Linked DNA regions of Paraburkholderia bryophila. The protein of the gene in region 1 interacts with the protein of each later gene in a pairwise test. Links are inferred from orthologs where the notes say so. Each region holds a gene or a part of one and is shown on either strand. Other genes may lie near its edges.

Region 1 (6,414 bases):
GAAGCGCCGCTGCAGGCGCTGATCATCGACTCGTGGTTCGACAACTACGTCGGCGTCGTGATGCTGGTGCGTATCGTCAACGGCACGCTGCGTCCGAAAGACAAGATCCGCATGATGGCGACCGGCGCGCAGTACCCGGTCGAGCATATCGGCGTGTTCACACCGAAGTCGAAGAATCTCGAATCGTTGTCGGCCGGGCAGGTGGGCTTCATCATCGCCGGCATCAAGGAATTGGCCGCGGCGAAGGTGGGCGACACCGTCACGCTGGTGAACCGTCCGGCGGCTGAAGCGCTGCCCGGTTTCAAGGAAGTGAAGCCGCAGGTGTTCGCCGGCCTCTATCCGGTCGAAGCCAACCAGTACGACGCGCTGCGCGACTCGCTCGAAAAGCTCAAGCTGAACGACGCGTCGCTGCAGTACGAGCCGGAAGTGTCACAGGCGCTCGGTTTCGGTTTCCGTTGCGGCTTCCTCGGGCTGCTGCATATGGAGATCGTGCAGGAACGTCTCGAGCGTGAGTTCGACATGGACCTGATCACCACGGCGCCGACGGTGGTGTACGAAGTCCTGCAACGCGACAACACGATCCTGATGGTCGAAAATCCGGCCAAGATGCCGGAGCCGTCCAAGATCGAAGAAGTGCGCGAGCCGATCGTCACCGTGAATCTGTACATGCCGCAAGACTACGTCGGCTCGGTGATCACGCTGTGCACGCAAAAGCGCGGCAATCAGATCAACATGCAATACCACGGCCGTCAGGTTCAGCTCACGTACGAAATCCCGATGGGCGAAGTCGTGCTCGATTTCTTCGATCGTCTGAAGTCGATTTCGCGCGGCTATGCGTCGATGGATTACGAGTTCAAGGAATACCGCGCGGCGGATGTCGTGAAGGTCGACATGCTGATCAACGGCGACAAGGTGGACGCGCTGTCGGTCATCGTGCACCGTTCGCAAAGCCAGTATCGCGGCCGCGAAGTGGCGGCGAAAATGCGCGAGCTGATTCCGCGGCAAATGTACGACGTGGCAATTCAGGCCACCATCGGCGCGAACATTATTGCGCGCGAAAACATTAAAGCGTTGCGTAAGAACGTGCTGGCAAAATGCTACGGCGGCGATATCTCCCGTAAGAAGAAGCTGCTGGAAAAGCAAAAGGCAGGCAAGAAGCGAATGAAGCAGGTGGGCTCGGTCGAGATTCCGCAAGAAGCTTTCCTCGCGATTCTGCGTGTCGAAGACAAATAAGACGAACAACGGAACTCTATGAATTTTGCGCTGATTCTTTTTGTGCTCGTCATCTTGACGGGCGTCGCATGGGTCGCAGACAAACTGGTTTTCCTGCCGCAACGGCGCCGCGCGGCGGAGGCCGTGGTCGCCGAGTTCGACCGCCAGCAGGCACGCGTCGGCGAGCGTTTCGCCGACGAAAACGCGGCGCAAACGCGCGCCCGTCTGCGTGACGACAAGCTGCGTCAGCCGTGGTGGCTCGAGTATTCGGCGAGCTTCTTCCCGGTGATCCTGGTGGTGTTCGTGGTGCGCTCGTTCGTGGTCGAGCCATTCAAGATTCCGTCGGGTTCGATGGTGCCGACGCTGCTGGTGGGCGACTTCATCCTCGTCAATAAATTCGAATACGGCATTCGCCTGCCGATCACCAACACGAAGATCACCGAAGGCCGTCCGCTCGAACGCGGCGACGTGGTGGTGTTCCGCTATCCGAAAGACGAATCGGTCGACTACATCAAGCGCGTGATCGGCCTGCCGGGCGACACGATCGCTTATCAAGACAAGCAGTTGACGATCAACGGCAAGCCGGTGCCGGAAACGGCGCTGCCCGATTACCTCGACGACGAACGCATGGGCTATGCGAAGCAGTTCGAAGAAGATCTGGGCGGCCGCAAGAACGCGATTCTGAACAATCCCGCGGTGCCGCCGTTCATCGTCGGTGCGGAAGATTATCCGTATCGCGATAACTGCACGTACAACGCACGCGGCGTGATCTGCAAGGTGCCGCCAGGTAATTACTTCATGATGGGCGACAACCGCGACAACAGCGCGGACAGCCGGTACTGGGGTTTTGCGCCGGACAAGAATGTCGTCGGCCGCGCGTTTTTCATCTGGATGAATTTCAGCAATCTGAAACGCATCGGCTCATTCCACTGAGTTCGCCTGCAGCGATTGCACAGCACGCCGCGCGCGTGACCCCACTGAGGTCAGGTTAGTCGCGGCGTGTTATCACGCTACTTTAAGAACACGCGGTAACGTCGCTTCACCACGCTTTTTCCGCAGGCCGCCCCGCGTTTTCGCCGGGTCTGGCGCCCGCGTTATACTCTGCCCATGCCCCTATCTCCGTTGGAAAGCCGTCTGCGCTACGAATTTCGCAATGCGGAATTGTTGCGCCAGGCTTTAACGCACCGCAGTCATAGCTCCACGCATAACGAACGGCTCGAGTTTCTCGGCGATTCCGTCCTAAATTGCGCGGTGGCTGCGCTTTTGTTCCAACGTTTCAGCAAATTGGACGAAGGCGATCTGTCGCGCGTTCGTGCCAATCTGGTCAAACAGCAGTCGCTTTACGAAATTGCTCAGGCCCTGAATATCTCCGAAGGCCTCCGGCTGGGCGAAGGCGAGTTGCGCAGCGGCGGCTTCCGCCGGCCCTCGATCCTCGCTGACACGCTCGAAGCAGTGCTGGGGGCGGTGTTCCTCGACGGTGGCTTTGACGCCGCCCAGACGGTCATCAAGCGCCTTTACGTGCCGATTCTGGATCACATCGACCCGCGCACGCTCGGCAAAGATTCCAAAACGCTGCTGCAGGAGTACCTGCAAGGTCACAAGATCGCACTGCCCACCTACACGGTGGTCGCAACGCATGGTGCGGCGCACAATCAGCAATTCGAAGTCGAATGTACGGTGCCCAAGCTGGACGTGAAGGTGTCCGGTTCCGGCGCGAGCCGCCGCGCGGCCGAGCAGGCGGCGGCCAAGAAGGCGCTTGACGAAGTGATGGCCGCGGCGCCGGCTGTGGTCGCCAAGCCGAAGCGCTCGAAGAGCGCTCGCGCGGCAAAGAACGCTGAGCCGGAGATCGTGCCTGGCGTGACCGGCGTGCAGGCCGCGCTGGATTTGCGCAGTCCGGACCGTAAGAGTGAACGCGGCCTCGGTCGAGGCGAGATTCGTGCGGCGTTCGCAGCGGAATCCGCCGCGGAACGGGCAGCGTCGACCGTTGCGGCCGCGCCTCTCGCAGTGATTCGTGCCTCGCACGTCGAATACAGCGGGCAGGACCGGACTGAACGCGCCGACAAAGCCGACAAAGCGGATAAAGCGGAACGGGCGGATAAAGCCCAAGCCCCGGCCCACTCAGCTACACCCGGTGCAGCCGCCGCCACTCCGAGCGCACCGGCATCTACCGAACACGAACCCGGCGTAGCCGACGCGGTGCATACCCGCGTCGCCGATGCGGGCCATTGATTGCCGTCGGCGCGCCGATCCCGCGCGCCGATCTGAACTAGCCGTAGCCTGAATATGAACGCTCCCACACCCACTGGTTTTCGTTGCGGCATGGTCGCGATCGTCGGCCGTCCGAACGTCGGTAAATCCACGCTGATGAACGCGCTGGTCGGCCAGAAAGTCAGTATCACGTCACGCAAGGCGCAGACCACGCGCCATCGCATCACAGGCATTCATACGCTGGACGATGCGCAGTACATTTTCGTCGACACGCCCGGTTTCCAGACCAAGCACAGCGGCGCCCTGAACCGTTCGCTGAATCGCGCGGTGACGTCCACGCTGACCTCGGTGGATGCGATCCTGTTCGTGATCGAAGCCGGCCGTTTCGGTCCCGACGACCAGAAGGTGCTCGACCTGATCCCGCCGTCGGTGCCGACGCTGCTGATCGCGAACAAGCTCGATCGCGTGTCCGATAAAGCCTCGCTGTTCCCGTTCATGCAGGAGATCAGCGCGCTGCACAAGTTCGCCGAGATCGTGCCGCTGTCGGCCAAGCACGTCGACGACGTCAAGCGTCTGATGGCGACGGTCAAACCGTTCCTGCCGGAAGGCCAGCCGATCTATGGCGAAGACGACCTGACCGATCGCAGCGAGCGCTTCCTCGCGGCCGAAATCCTGCGTGAAAAAGTGTTCCGCTGGACCGGCGACGAGTTGCCGTACACCAGCACCGTGCTGATCGAGAAGTTTGAAACCGAAGGCCGTCTGCGCCGCATCTTCGCGACCATCATGGTCGACCGCGATACGCACAAGGCCATGATCATCGGCCAGAAGGGCGCGAAGCTGAAGCAGATCAGCACCGAAGCGCGCCTCGACATGGAACGGTTGTTCGACGGCCCGGTGTATCTGGAAACCTTCATCAAGGTGAAGAGCGGCTGGGCCGACAACGAAGCCGGACTTCGCGCGTATGGGTACGAATGACGCGTGGATGACGCTGAATTCCGCGGGCGAGCCGGACGATTCGGAGCCGGCCGCACCCGCACGCGAGCCCGCGAGGCCCGCGCGTAGCACCAGAAAATCTTCCAGTAAAAGCAGCCAGGGCAGCGAGGGCGAACCGCACAAGGCGGCGAGCTCTTCGCCGGCGCGCCGTGCGCCGCGCACCTCCGCATCCGACTACCGGATCTCGGAACAACCCGCCTTCGTTCTACATAGCTATCCGTACAGCGAGACCAGTCTGATCATCGACGTGCTGTCGCGCGATCACGGCCGTCTCGCGCTGGTCGCGAAGGGCGCGAAGCGTCCGCACTCGGCGTTGCGCGGCGTCTTGCAGACGTTTCAGCCGCTCGCGCTGTCGTGGTCCGGCAAATCCGAAGTGCGCACGCTGACCGGCGCCGAGTGGGTCGGCGGCATGTTGCCGTTGTGCGGCGGCGCGCTGCTGTGCGGCTTCTACGTCAACGAACTGCTGGTCAAGTTCTGCGCGCGCGAAGACCCGCATCCGCAACTGTTCCATCACTACGTTGTCACCATGACGCGTCTCGCGCACGACGAACCGCCCGTGCAGGTGCTGCGTTCGTTCGAGCGCGTGCTGCTGCGCGAAACCGGTTACGCGATGGCGCTGAATCGCACCGTCGCGCGTAAAGCCGTGGTGGCCGAAGGCCGCTACGTGTTCGATCCGGAGCGCGGCGTGCGCGAAGCCTCCGACGATCTGCCCGCGCAGTGGCCCGTGGTTTCAGGGCAGACCTTGCTCGACATGGAGCAGGACGATTACCATCGTGCGCAGACCGTGGCGCAAAGCAAAACGCTGATGCGCTTTCTGCTCAACACTTACCTTGGCGGCACGCCGCTCGCGACGCGCCAGATCCTGATCGACTTGCAGAACTTATGAGCTTCTTTCTTACGTCGCCGAACGTCATTGACCTGGGCGTGAATATCGATCACGTCGCCACGCTGCGCAACGCGCGCGGCACGTCCTATCCCGATCCGATCCGTGCCGCGTTGATGGCCGAAGAGGCGGGCGCCGACGTCATCACGCTGCATCTGCGTGAAGACCGCCGCCATATCGTCGACGCCGACGTGCGCAAGCTGCGTCCGCTGCTGAAAACGCGCATGAACCTCGAATGCGCGGTCACCCAGGAGATGCTCGACATCGCCTGTGAAGTGCAGCCGCACGACACCTGCCTCGTGCCCGAAAAGCGCGAGGAACTGACCACGGAAGGCGGCCTCGACGTCGCCGGCCAGTTCGAAGCGGTGCGTGCCGCGTGCAAGCAGCTCGCGGAAGTGAACTCGCGGGTGTCGCTCTTCATCGACCCGGACGAAACGCAGATTCGCGCGGCGCACGAAGCCGGCGCGCCGGTGATCGAACTGCACACCGGCCGTTACGCGGAAGCGCACGATCCCGCCGAACAGCAGCGCGAATTCGAGCGCGTGGTTCGCGCGGTGGAATTCGGCGCGACGCTCGGCATCAAGGTGAACGCGGGCCACGGCCTGCACTACACGAACGTGCAACAGATCGCGGCGATCGAAGGCATCGACGAATTGAATATCGGCCACTCGATCGTGGCGCATGCGATCTTCGCCGGCTGGGACAACGCGGTGCGCGAGATGAAGGCGATCATGGTCGCCGCGCGTCTCGGCGCGCGCGCGTAATGCGGCAGATTCGGCGACGGCACCGCACATGACGATCTACGGCATCGGCACGGATATCGTTCAGGTTAGCCGCGTGGCTGCGGTCATGACGCGCACCAACGGCCGCTTTGCCGAGAAGGTGCTGGGGCCGGACGAACTGCGCGTTTATCACGCGCGTCAGGCCCGGTCGGCGGCGCGCGGTCTCGCGTTTCTCGCCACGCGGTTCTCGGCGAAAGAAGCGTTCTCGAAAGCGATTGGCCTGGGTATGCGTTGGCCGATGACCTGGCGTGCGCTGCAAACGCTCAACAAGCCGAGCGGCGAGCCGATGGTGGTGGCCTCCGGCGAGCTGGCCGAATGGCTCGACGCGCGCGGCAT
Region 2 (6,253 bases), 1.7 Mb from region 1 along the record:
TCCGATTCGTCTTCGCCGACCGCCGGCGCATGGGCCGCGACGTACACCAGCCCAGTCACCTTCGGATCGACGCCGGCTTCGGTGATGATCGAGCCGCCGTAGCTGTGCGCCACGAGAATGGTCGGACCGTCCTGCAGATCGATGACGCGTTTGGTCGTGGCGACGTCGTCGTCGAGCGAGGTCAGCGGTTCCTGCACCATCGTGACGTGGTAGCCGTCTTTGGTGAGGATGTCATAGACCGGCTTCCAGCCCGAACCATCCACCCACGCGCCATGCACGAGGACGATGTTTTTGATCGGCGCGGCGGCAGGCTTGGCATCTTGCGCCATAGCCGCCGACGAAGCGAACAGGCAGGCGGACAAAGACAGAATCGAAGCGGCGAGAGGCAAAATCTTCACGGCGAACTCCATTGAAAAGAATGGGTACAAACTGGATTTGAAAAGAAGCTGACTTGATTCGTCACCACGCGAAGTCTTGCGACGCGCTGGTCTATCAAGCCACCTTCTTCTGTGCATCGTGCTGGCGATCCTGCGCATGACAGCGGGCGCAGGATCGGCGCACCACGCCACTTAGCTACCGAAGAACACGTTGCAGAAGCTGACCGGGCCGACGCAATTCGAGTGCATCGTCATCGACGTGTGGGACATCGATCCCGAAGCGCTACTGCCGTTTTGCGCAACACCGCCGACAGCCTGCATGGCCAGTTGCCGATCGCCTTGCGATGCGATCTTTGCTTCGGCGGCCTGAATATCGGCCGGGTAGTCGATGTCGTTGCCGCGGTTCGGGCTGTAGCCGGCTTGTTCGACACGAACCAGATCGGCCCGGACTTCCGCACGGGTGAGCGGTGCGTTCGATTGGGCGAAGCTAAGAACCGGTGCGCCAAGGGTGGCGACGGCGAGAGCGATACCTACGAGCATCTTGGACATGATTAAGATTCCTTGATTAATTGAAAATAGCTTGATGGCTTCTGGCGATCGCGAGGTGGGGCTGCCTCTTTTCCGCGACTTGCCTTTCGGCCTGCGCCTCACATCAATTCGTGCGACAGACGAATAGTCGGCGTATCGGCGGATTGCCTCCAGCCACTTGCGACCGGTTGACGCCGTGCGTCGCGAAATGCGTCAGGGAGGGCGCGGAATGCGCTGGTGTTGAGCGGCTGGGGAAGGGAGGGCTTGTCGTGCGCGACGCGGGATCGTTCGAGCACGTCGACGACGTACAGGTATCAGAGAATTTCCAAGAGAGCGCCGGACCGCGTCGCCAATTGCTACGTGCGAACCGTTGTTTCAATATTACTTGAAACATCGAATCAATGAGCCTATCATCTCGCCATGGACTCGAACCTCGTCGTACGCGCACTCGGTGCGCTCGCTCATGAATCGCGGCTGGCCATCTTCCGCGTGCTCGTCGTAGCCGGCCCGGCAGGCATGCCGGCGGGCGAGATCGCGCAGCAGATCGGCCTTTCGCCGTCCAGTCTTTCGTTCCACCTTAAGGATCTGTCCCACGCCGGCCTCGTTACCGGCACCCAGCAGGGTCGTTTCATTTTCTATTCGGCCAACTTCGAAGCAATGAACGGACTCGTCGGATTCCTCACCGAGAACTGCTGTGCGGGAGCCCCCTGCGCAGTGAACGACGCGTCGCCATGCTGTGGAGATCCGACATGAAGCGTAGGCACGGCCACGTCGGGGCGACGTCCCACAGGAGAATCGAATGAGCAGCGCTGATTCCGTGTCCCGCGTTGCGCGTCCCGCCATGGGTTTCTTCGAGCGGTACCTGACGGGTTGGGTTGCGCTGTGCATCGTCGCGGGCATTGCGCTGGGGCAGTGGTCGCCGTCAGTCTTCGAGGCCATCGGTCGCATGGAAGTCGCGCAGGTCAATCTGCCCGTCGGCGTGCTGATCTGGATCATGATCATCCCCATGCTGATCAAGATCGACTTCGGCGCCATGGCGCAGGTCAAGGGTCACTGGCGCGGCATCGGCGTCACGCTGTTCGTGAACTGGCTCGTCAAGCCGTTTTCGATGGCCTTGCTTGGCTGGATTTTCGTGCGCCATGTGTTCGCCGCCTGGCTGCCGGCCGCGCAACTGGACAGCTACATCGCAGGCCTGATCCTGCTCGCGGCCGCGCCGTGCACGGCGATGGTATTTGTCTGGTCGCAGCTGTGCAAAGGCGATCCGTACTTCACGCTGTCACAGGTTGCACTCAACGACGCGATCATGATCGTCGCGTTCGCGCCGATGGTCGCACTGCTGCTCGGGCTGTCGGCCATCACCGTGCCGTGGGATACGCTCATCGCGTCGGTAGGACTCTACATCGTCGTCCCAGTCGCGATCGCGCAGATTCTGCGTCGCGTGCTGCTCGCGAAGGGCGAGGCACATTTCAGGCGCGCGGTCTCCCGCCTCGGCCCGTATTCGATCTGTGCGCTGCTCGCGACCCTCGTGCTGCTGTTCGCGTTTCAGGGGCAGGCCATCGTGCATGAGCCGCTGGTGATCGCGATGCTCGCCGTGCCGATTTTGATCCAGGTGTTCCTGAACTCGGGCCTCGCCTATCTGCTCAACCGCAAGCTCGGCGTCGCGCATTGCGTGGCCGGTCCGTCGAGCTTGATCGGCGCAAGCAATTTCTTCGAACTGGCCGTGGCAACCGCCATCAGCCTGTTTGGTTTCCAGTCGGGCGCTGCGCTCGCGACCGTCGTCGGCGTGCTGATCGAGGTGCCGGTCATGCTGCTGGTCGTAGCCGTCGTGAACCGCTCGCAGCGCTGGTACGAAGCGTATTGAGGATCGACCATGAGCGTCACCATCTATCACAACCCCGACTGTGGAACATCGCGCAATGTGCTTGCGCTGCTGCGTGAGGCTGGCGAGAACCCGCAGGTCATCGAATATCTCAAGACGCCACCTGACCGCGCAACGCTCGAGCGGCTCATCGCAGACACCGGCATGGCAGTCAGGGACGTGCTGCGCATCAAAGGTACGCCCTACAAGGAACTTGGGCTCGGGGATCCAGCATTGAGCGATGCCCAGTTGATCGACGCGATGCTTGCCCATCCGATCCTGATGAACAGGCCGATTGTCGCGACGCCGCGTGGCACGCGCCTTTGCCGGCCTTCGGACGCCGTGACCGGGCTGCTGGATCGTGCCCCGGAGCACGAGGTGCTGAAGGAGGAAGGCGTGCCGTTCATCGTCGCACGCGCGATCGCCAGCAACGATGCCGGGTTCGTCAATGCGTTGCGGGACGTCGATCTGCCGGGCAGCGACCTTGACGAAGCGGGCCGCAGCTTCTTCGCGTTTAGCACGCTTGCCGGCTCACACGTAGGCTACGGGGGATTCGAACAGTACGGCAGCGATGTGCTGGTCCGCTCGGTCATCGTAGAGCCGCAACACCGCGGCAAAGGCATCGGCCGCAACCTGATCGCCGTACTGCTGCGCGAAGCGTTCGATGCAGGTGCCCGTAAGGCCTGGCTGTTCACCACCAACGCGACGGCGCTCTTCGAGAAGGCGGGATTCAAGCCGGCCGCGCGCGACGCCGCGCCGGCAACAATCCTCGCAACCCGTCAGGCAACCGACCTGTGTCCCGCGACAGCTACGCTGCTCTCGCGTGCCATTACCCTGTAGTTCATCCACACGATGCAATCAGACTTACCGAACATCCGCCTCTCCCATCTCGATACCCCGGATCTTGCGAAGCTGAGACCGCAGGCGGTATCGCAACATCCCCCTCGCATCCTGCTGCTTTACGGCTCGTTGCGCCCGACGTCCTATAGCCGGTTACTGACGCTCGAAGCCGAGCGCATCCTCCGCCAGTTCGGAGCCGAAACGAAGGTGTTCGAGCCACAGGATCTGCCACTCGCTGATAGCGTCCCGGCCGACCACCCGAAGGTGGTCGAACTGCGCGAGCTGTCGATCTGGTCCGAAGGACAGGTGTGGTGTAGCCCCGAGCGGCATGGCACGCTGACCGGCATATTCAAGAACCAGATCGACTGGCTGCCGCTCGACTCCGGCAGTGTCCGCCCGACGCAGGGACGCACGCTGGCCGTCATGCAGGTTTCGGGTGGTTCGCAGTCGTTCAATGCCGTCAACGCGTTGCGCATACTTGGGCGCTGGATGCGGATGGTGACGATCCCCAATCAGAGTTCGGTGGCGAAGGCATTCCAGGAGTTTGACGAGAACGGCCGCATGAAGCCGTCGTCGTACTACGATCGCGTGGTCGACGTGATGGAGGAACTGTACAAGTTCACGCTCCTCGTGCGCGACCGTTCGGACTATCTGACCGACCGCTATAGCGAACGCAAGCAGAGGGCCCCGGCAGCCGTTACTGCGCTCGTCAGCGCGGCCATGGCTCATGAACACAGCGCACGGAACGCCGACACCGACGACAGTGAAGTCGAGTAACGCGCCCGACCGATCGGAGCCGATGGGCCACCTGAGCGCTCGCGCATCCGCTCCTGCAAATGCTGCAGGTCAGGAAATGCCCCTGAATCCCGGATACAAAAAGAAAAGCCCCGCACAAAGGCGGGGCTGATCTTTACAGTTTTTGGTTACGGGACCTCAGAACGGAATATCGTCGTCCATCTCATCAAAGCCGCCGCCAGCCGGCGCGCTCGGACGGCTAGCACCACCGCCGCCACCACCGCTGCCGCCACGCGAAGCCCCACCACCCGACACAGCGCGGCCACCACCACCGCCGCCGCCGCTACGTTCCGACGGCTCACCACGGCTATAACCGCCACCGCCTTCGTCACCGCCGCCACCCATCGCGCCGCCGCGGCCGCCCAGCATTTGCATCTGCTCGGCGACGATTTCCGTCGAATAGCGGTCCGTGCCGTCTTGCGCTTGCCACTTACGGGTCCGGATGCGCCCTTCCAGGTACACCGACGAGCCCTTCTTCAGATATTCGTTGACGATTTCCGCGAGGCGGCCGAAGAACGACACGCGGTGCCATTCGGTCGCTTCCTTCATTTCGCCGGACGCCTTGTCCTTGTACCGATCCGTCGTTGCAAGGCGGATGTTCGCCACTGCGTCGCCGCTCGGAAGATAACGGACTTCCGGATCGGCTCCGAGATTGCCGACGAGAATGACCTTGTTCACGGATGCCATGAGTTTCTCCTGTTGATTCCGTTGCGGGCGGCGCGGTACGACACGGTTCGCGTCTCATGGCCGGCAGGCCCGAGACCAGAACTGCGCCTCTGCCCGCCGCCGGGTGAGTTCTGGGTGTTCAGCTACGCCTTGCGCGGCGGCTGTTTCATATTGGCGGCGATTATAAGCCAGCACAACACGAGCCCCGAGCAGGTAAAGAATACTGCGCTCGCTCCATCCACCTTGAGCAGCCAGCCGCCAACCACCCCGCCCAGCGCGAGGCCGATCGACTGCGTGGTGTTATACACGCCGGCCGCCGCGCCCTTACGGGTGCCCGGCGCCAGTTTCGACACCAGCGAAGGCTGTGACGCCTCAAGGATATTGAAGCCGAGAAAGTACACAAAAAGGATCGCTGCCACACTCAGAATCGTATGCGGAGCGACGCCCAATAACAACTGTCCGATCAGGATAAGACCGATCGCCGACAGCAGCACGATTTTCATTTTCCCGCGCTTTTCGGCGGCGATGATCGCCGGCACCATCATCACGAACGACAGCCCCATGACCGGCAAATAAACCTTCCAGTGCGACGCGACCGGTAAGCCGCCTGCTTCGAGAATGCGCGGCACGACGAGGAACAGCGCGGTTTGCGTAGCATGCAGCACGAGCACGCCGAAGTTCAAACGCAGCAGTTCGACGTTATGCAGCACCTCGGCGAACGGCGCGCGCACATGCACCGGCTTCGGCGCGTCGGGTACGACCCACAGCACCAGGCCGATCGCCAGAATCGAGAAGATGCCGACCAGCGTGAACAAACCGCTCATGCCGACCCACTGGAATACGATCGGCGCACCGATAATCGCCACCGCGAACGACACGCCGATGCTGGCACCGACCATCGCCATCGCCTTGGTGCGATGCTCTTCGGACGTGAGGTCGGCGATAAACGCGATCACCGCCGACGACACCGCGCCCATCCCCTGAATCACGCGGCCGACGATGATCCACGTCATGTCGTGCGCGCCCGCCGCGACGAAGCTGCCGAGCGCGAAGATCAGCAGACCGATCGCGATCACCGGCTTGCGGCCGATCTTGTCGGAAACCCAGCCGTAAAAGATGTAGAGCATGGACTGCGTGACGCCGTACGCGCCGAGCGCGATGCCCACCAGCAGCACGTTGTCGCCGCCCG
Region 3 (6,224 bases), 3.2 Mb from region 1 along the record:
GCGCGGCCGGTTGCGAAACGCGCAACAGCGGCGCACGTCGCCACCTTCGACCTCGTAAGCGTCGCGGCGCTTACGCCTTGACGGTCGCCAGCGCTTTTTTCACGAAGTCGTTGGTCCACGTCTTCGACAGATCGATCGGCTTGCCCTGCACCGCCGGGTCGAACGCCTGCAAGGTCTTCAACGAGGTCGCGGGACCGTCGACGGGCATCAGGCCGTCGGGCGACATGGCTTCCTTCACGTGCTGCCAGGCGTCCAGATAGACCGCGCGGTCGCCGAGCAGATAGCCTTCCGGCACCGTGTTGATCAGCTCGCTGCCGGTCGCCGTTTGCAGCCACTTGAGCGCGCGCACCATCGCATTGGTCAGCGCCTGCGTGGTGTTCGGATTCTTCGCGATGAAACTCTGCGACGCGTACAGGCAACCCGCGGGCATGTCGCCGCCGAACACGTTGCGCGTATCGGCCAGCGTGCGCGTGTCCGACACGACGCGAATCTCGCCGGTGCGTTCGAGCTTGGTCATCACCGGATCGAGATTGGCGATCGCGTCGATCTGCCCCGACTGCAACGCGGCGATCGCGCCGGCGCCCGCGCCCACGCCGATAAACGCCACGTCTTTCGCGCTCAATCCGGCCTTCGCCAACACGAAGCTCGCCATGATCGAGGTCGACGAACCCGGCGCGGTCACGCCGATTTTCTTGCCCTTCAGATCGGCGATGGATTTGTAGTTCGGCAGCGTCTTCTTCGACACCGCGAGCACGATTTGCGGCGCGCGACCTTGCAGCACGAACTCGCGGAACATCTGCTTCTGCGCCTGCAACAGCAAGGTGTGTTCGAACGCGCCGGACACCACGTCCGCGCTGCCGCCCACGGCCGCCTTCAAGGCTTGCGAACCACCCGCGAAATCGGAGATTTCGACGTCGAGCCCTTCGTCCTTGAAGTAATTGCGACGTTCCGCAATGGTGAGCGGCAGGTAATAGAACAGGTTCTTACCGCCGACCGCGATCGCGACTTTGGACGTTTCAGGTTTGCCCTGCGCGAAGGCAAGCGGCGAGACGCCGAGCGAGACGCCCGCAAGCGCGACGGTGCCGGCGAGGAAGGATCTGCGTTGCATGGTCTTTTGTCTCCAAACTTTTTTTTGTTGTCCGGTTTTTTCTTTTTACCGCGACGCGCGCTCAACTCAATCGCATTCAGACAATCTGTTGCGCGTGCAACCTTGCAATGTCGTCAGCATCATAACCTAGCGATTGCAGGACTTCATCGGTATGTTCACCCAGTTCCGGACCCAACCAGCGCGTTTCGCCGGGGGTGGCCGAGAGCTTCGGCGTGACCGCCGGCAGCGTGATTTCCTTGCCGTCCTGCCACTTGAAGCGCTGGATCATCTGACGCGCCATGAACTGCGGATCGGTGAACATATCCGCGACGCTATAAATGCGGCCGACCGGCACGTCGGCGGCATTCAGTACCGCAAGCGCTTCGTCGATGGTGCGCGTGGCGAGCCAGGTGGCGATCGCGGCGTCGATTTCCAACGTACGCGGCACGCGCCCGTCGTTATGCGCGAGGCCGGGATCGTTCGCGAGATCGTCGCGCTCGATCGCCACCATCAGACGCTTGAAGATCGGATCGCTATTGCCGCCGATCACGATGCTGCCGTCGCGGCACGGATACGTGTTCGACGGCACGATGCCGGGCAGCGACGCGCCGGTGCGCTCGCGCACCATGCCGTACACGCCGTATTCGGGCACCACGCTTTCCATCATGTTGAAGACAGCCTCGTACAACGCGACGTCGACCACCTGCCCTTTGCCGCCGTTCACCTGCCTGTGGTGCAGCGCCATCAGCGCGCCGATCACGCCGTGCAGCGCGGCGATCGAATCGCCGATCGAAATGCCGATGCGCGGCGGCGGCAAATCCGGATAGCCGGTGATATGGCGCAGGCCGCCCATCGACTCGGCGATCGCACCGAAACCGGGCCGGTCGCGATACGGTCCGGTCTGTCCGTACCCGGACAGACGCACCATCACGAGGCCGGGATTTTCCGCGGACAGCACGTCATAGCCGAGCCCGAGTTTCTCGAGCAATCCCGGCCGGAAATTTTCGACGACGATGTCCGCTTCTTTCGCGAGACGTCGCACGATTTCCTTGCCCTCTTCGGCCTTCAGATTGATCGTGATGGATTTCTTGTTGCGCGCCTGCACGGCCCACCATAGCGACGTACCGCCGACTTCCGGATAGAGCTTGCGCCATTTGCGCAGCGGGTCGCCGCCTTTGGGGTCTTCGATCTTGATGACCTCGGCGCCGAACTCGCCGAGAAAGCGCGCGGCGAACGGGCCGGCGATCAGCGTGCCGAGTTCCAGCACCTTGACGCCCGCGAGCGGGCCTGTGGGGCTTTGGGTTTGGGTGGCCTGCGCGCCGGGAATGTCTTCAGGCGCGGCGTTCGCGTGGGATTCGGGAGTGGCGCTCATGGGTCTCCTTGGTTCTAGGCTGGGCTACGCGGCGTGCACCGCGACGACCGGGCGCGCTGGCGGCGCACGCGTTCGCGACGAAAGCTTTTGCGATGCCGCCGCGCGCGATGCAGCGATGCAGCGGTGACGCGCGTTACATCGAGCGACGGTCGAGCATCGCGCGGGCGATCGTGCCGGCGTCGACGTATTCCAGCTCGCCGCCCACCGGCACGCCACGCGCCAGACGCGTGACGGCGAGGCCGCGCGCCTTGAACGTTTGCCCGAGGTAGTGCGCGGTGGCTTCGCCTTCGTTGGTGAAATTGGTGGCCAGCACGACTTCCTTGACGACGCCGTCCGACGCGCGCCGGACCAGCCGGTCGAAATGAATTTCCTTGGGACCGACGCCGTCGAGCGGACTGAGTCGTCCCATCAGCACGAAATAGAGGCCGCGATAGGTCATGGTCTGCTCGAGCATGATCTGGTCGGCCGGCGTTTCGACGACGCACAGCAGCGAAGGATCGCGCTCCTCGTCGAGACAGGTCTCGCAGATCTGCGCCTCGGTGAAGGTGTTGCACTTCTCGCAGTGCTGCAGATGCTCGGTCGCGAACAGCAGCGAGCGGCCGAGTTTTTCGGCACCGCCGCGGTCGTGCTGCATCAGGTGATAGGCCATGCGTTGCGCCGACTTCGGCCCGACACCGGGCAGCGCGCGCAGCGCTTCGACGAGCGCCGACAAGGCGGAAGGTTGTTTCATGCGGATCGGCGTCGAAGTGGAATGGCCCGGGTGGGCGGATCACGATGCGGTTGAGGCGATCGGTTTCTACCATCGCGGCCTGGGTTCGCATTCGAGGCGCGCACGATGCGAACCTCCAGCGAACCGCAGCCGGTTTGTGTCCAACCGGAACAGGCGCGCCGCGGATGCTGCACTGCCAGCATGCGCGGTTCGCGCGTTCCGTTCGCGCCGTGGCTGCGACAGCCGCGGCGCCGACTCCGCCTTGCGGCGGTGTCGTTCAGAACGGCAGTTTGAAGCCCGGCGGCAGCGGCAGGCCCGAGGTCATGCCACCCATTTTTTCCTGGGCGGTGGCTTCGGCCTTGCGCACGGCGTCGTTGAACGCAGCGGCGACGAGGTCTTCCAGCATGTCCTTGTCGTCGGCGAGCAGGCTCGGGTCGATCGAGACGCGGCGCACGTCGTTCTTGCAGGTCATCGTCACCTTCACGAGACCGGCGCCCGACTGCCCTTCGACTTCAATCAGAGCGAGTTGCTCCTGCATTTTCTTCATGTTTTCCTGCATCTGCTGGGCTTGCTTCATCAGCCCGGCGAGTTGACCTTTCATCATGGACATGCTCCTTCTAGATAGCGTGAAATTCGGAAATCGGGCGCGTAATGCACGTTAGGCAAGTTAGGGCCTACCGGCCTACCGGCTTACCGCGCGGCGAATCAGTGGACCGACGGCGCGCCGGCTGAGCCGGCGTCCGGTGTAATCGGGCGGATCGAGCCGGGCACGATGCTCGCGCCGAACTCGCGGATCAGCGACTGCACGAACGGATCGGCGCCGATCTCGCGCTCCGCTTCCTGCTGGCGCTGCGCGCGCGTCGCGGCGTCGTGCGCGGCGGCCGTGCGGCGGGCCGCACCGACTTCGACCAGCACCTCGACGTTGCGGCCGAGCTTGTCGGCGAGCGCGCTTTTCAGTTTCGCGACCTGCGAGGCTTCCGCGTACTGCGGCACCGGCACGTTCAGTTTGAGCGTGTTGCCTTCGAGCGCCATCAGTTCGCTGTTGAACGCGAGCTGATAGGAAATACCCTTGAGCGGGAGGTCGACGGCCAGCGCCGGCCAGTCGCCGTTGAAACCCAATGGGTCGAGCGGCACGGCGGCCGGCAGTGGGCGCTTGTCGATCGCCGGCGCAGGCGACGGCGCGGGGGAGGCGTTCATGCGCACGTCGTCCGGACCGCTATCGAAGACCGGCATGTAGCTGTCGTCCGGCGCGCCGTAGTAGCCGTCGTCCGAGGCCGACAACGGCATGTAGTCGTCGGGCGGCATGTCGTCCCACGGAGGCACCGGCGAGCCGTTCTGCTCGGTGCCGTTGCGTTGGGCGCCATCGCGTTGCGCGGGCGACGCTGCGCGCGGTGCGGCGGCCGGCGGGGCGTCTTGCTGCGGCGCGCGACGTGGCGCGCCCGGCGTCGGCACCGGGACGACGACGCGAGGTGCGGCAGGTTTCGGCGTGGGCGCGGCGGCGGCCGCTGCTGTGGCGCGGCCACGATCCGATGAAACTTTCAAACCGGCACTGCGCAGGACGTCGAGCGCGGCGCTTGCTCCACCGGCGCGACGCGGCGGGATGCCGGCGGCGGGCGACGGTTCCTGCGACGCGACGGCGGACGCGGCCTCTTCCGCGCGTGCGAACGCAGCGGTTGCAGGTGCGGTTGGTGACGACGCGGGTTGTTGGTCTTCGAGGCGGCTGGATGCGGCGGAAGCTGGTGCTGCGATTGGGGCGCTGATGTTGTCCGATGCCGGTGGGACTTCCGTCGCAGCCGGGGCGTGAAGGCCGGGCGCGGCAGCTTCGGACGCAATCGGGGCGTTCAGGTTAGACGCTGCGAGCACTTCTGAAGCAGCCGCGGCGTCGACGTTAGGCGCTGCGGAGATATCTGAAGCAGCCGTGCCGTCGATGTCATTAACCGCTGAGACTTCTGACTCGGCCTTAGTACTCACGCCAGATGCTGCTGAAACATCGACTGCGGTCGCGGCGCTCACACTCGACGCCACAGGCGTTTCGCTCGCAGCGGATTCAACGGGGGCGTCGTCCCACGGAGCCAGGGGAGTTGCCTCGATAGCACCCGTGGATACCACCTCAGTTGTCGAGGTCGCCGACGCGGCCGTCGTTCCGGGCGCGACACGCGGCGCCGACGGCGACAGCGACGGCGACGCGACGGCCGCAGTCGATACAGCCGCAGCCCCAGCCGAAGAACCCATCGCCCCCTGCTGCGCAGCCACCGCCGGCGCACCGGCGCGCCTTGCACCACCGGCACCCGTTGCCCCCGGCGCGCGGCTCGCACCCACCGCGCCGCCACCGCCGCCCGTAGGCGCCGGTTCGAACGCCAGCATGCGCAGCAACGTCATCGTGAAACCGGCGTATTCATCGGGCGCGAGGCCCAATTCACTCCGGCCGATCGTTGCGATCTGATAGAACAATTGCACGTGCTCGGCGCTGAGCGCGCCTGCGAAACGACGCAGATCGGCCGCCTCCGGCCACTCGTCCAGCACCGACGACGGCGCGAACTGCGCCCACGCGATTCGATGCAGCAAGCTCGCCAGATCCTGCAATGCCGTCGAGAACGACAGGCTGCGCAGCGCCATCTCGTCGGCAACCGCGAGCAACGCCGCGCCGTCGCCGTCGGCGAGCGCGTCGAGCAGGCGAATCAGATAGCTCTGATCGAGCGCGCCGAGCATGCCGCGCACCGCTTCTTCATTGACCTGATTGGCCGAGTACGCGATCGCCTGATCGGTCAGCGACAGCGCGTCGCGCATCGAGCCGTCGGCGGCGCGCGCGAGCAGGCGCAGCGCCTGCGCGTCGAACGGCACCTTTTCTTCGCCGAGAATGTGCTCGAGATGCGACACGATATGGCCGGCCGGCATCTGCTTCAGATTGAACTGCAGACAGCGCGACAACACCGTGACCGGAATCTTCTGCGGGTCCGTGGTGGCGAGAATGAACTTGACGTGCGCGGGCGGTTCTTCCAGCGTCTTCAACATCGCGTTGAAGGCGTGGTTGGTGAGCATGTGCACTTCGTCGATCA

The links.
Region 2: the proteins of recO (region 1) and GGD40_RS10520 interact in binary tests that used the Escherichia coli proteins (3 or more experiments, as listed by UniProt). The link is inferred for Paraburkholderia bryophila from one-to-one orthologs.
Region 3: the proteins of recO (region 1) and recR interact in binary tests that used the Escherichia coli proteins (3 or more experiments, as listed by UniProt). The link is inferred for Paraburkholderia bryophila from one-to-one orthologs.

What each region holds. Positions count from the first base shown.
Region 1 is NZ_JACCAS010000001.1:4,039,994-4,046,407, forward strand. What follows is about bases 3,372-6,340. They hold recO (DNA repair protein RecO), read left to right. Parts: upstream 3,372-4,381; coding sequence 4,382-5,299; downstream 5,300-6,340. Other genes in these bases: rnc (ribonuclease III), read left to right, coding at 3,372-3,441; era (GTPase Era), read left to right, coding at 3,496-4,395; pdxJ (pyridoxine 5'-phosphate synthase), read left to right, coding at 5,296-6,060. In the rest of the region: lepA (translation elongation factor 4), read left to right, coding at 1-1,233; lepB (signal peptidase I), read left to right, coding at 1,252-2,145; more of rnc, read left to right, coding at 2,320-3,371. UniProt on the Escherichia coli protein: Involved in DNA repair and RecF pathway recombination.
Region 2 is NZ_JACCAS010000001.1:2,378,609-2,384,861, forward strand. Bases 3,312-6,119 are described here. They hold GGD40_RS10520 (single-stranded DNA-binding protein), read right to left. Parts: upstream 5,086-6,119; coding sequence 4,537-5,085; downstream 3,312-4,536. Other genes in these bases: arsC (arsenate reductase (glutaredoxin)), read left to right, coding at 3,312-3,603; arsH (arsenical resistance protein ArsH), read left to right, coding at 3,616-4,380; GGD40_RS10525 (MFS transporter), read right to left, coding at 5,208-6,119. Outside these bases: GGD40_RS10490 (alpha/beta hydrolase), read right to left, coding at 1-398; GGD40_RS10495 (DUF4148 domain-containing protein), read right to left, coding at 570-926; GGD40_RS10500 (ArsR/SmtB family transcription factor), read left to right, coding at 1,326-1,658; arsB (ACR3 family arsenite efflux transporter), read left to right, coding at 1,705-2,766; more of arsC, read left to right, coding at 2,776-3,311; more of GGD40_RS10525, read right to left, coding at 6,120-6,253. UniProt on the Escherichia coli protein: Plays an important role in DNA replication, recombination and repair. Binds to ssDNA and to an array of partner proteins to recruit them to their sites of action during DNA metabolism. Acts as a sliding platform that migrates on DNA via reptation.
Region 3 is NZ_JACCAS010000001.1:872,949-879,172, forward strand. Bases 1,392-4,170 are described here. They hold recR (recombination mediator RecR), read right to left. Parts: upstream 3,190-4,170; coding sequence 2,593-3,189; downstream 1,392-2,592. Other genes in these bases: GGD40_RS03765 (CaiB/BaiF CoA transferase family protein), read right to left, coding at 1,392-2,459; GGD40_RS03775 (YbaB/EbfC family nucleoid-associated protein), read right to left, coding at 3,446-3,772; dnaX (DNA polymerase III subunit gamma/tau), read right to left, coding at 3,874-4,170. Outside these bases: GGD40_RS03760 (ABC transporter substrate-binding protein), read right to left, coding at 71-1,108; more of GGD40_RS03765, read right to left, coding at 1,185-1,391; more of dnaX, read right to left, coding at 4,171-6,224. UniProt on the Escherichia coli protein: May play a role in DNA repair. It seems to be involved in an RecBC-independent recombinational process of DNA repair. It may act with RecF and RecO.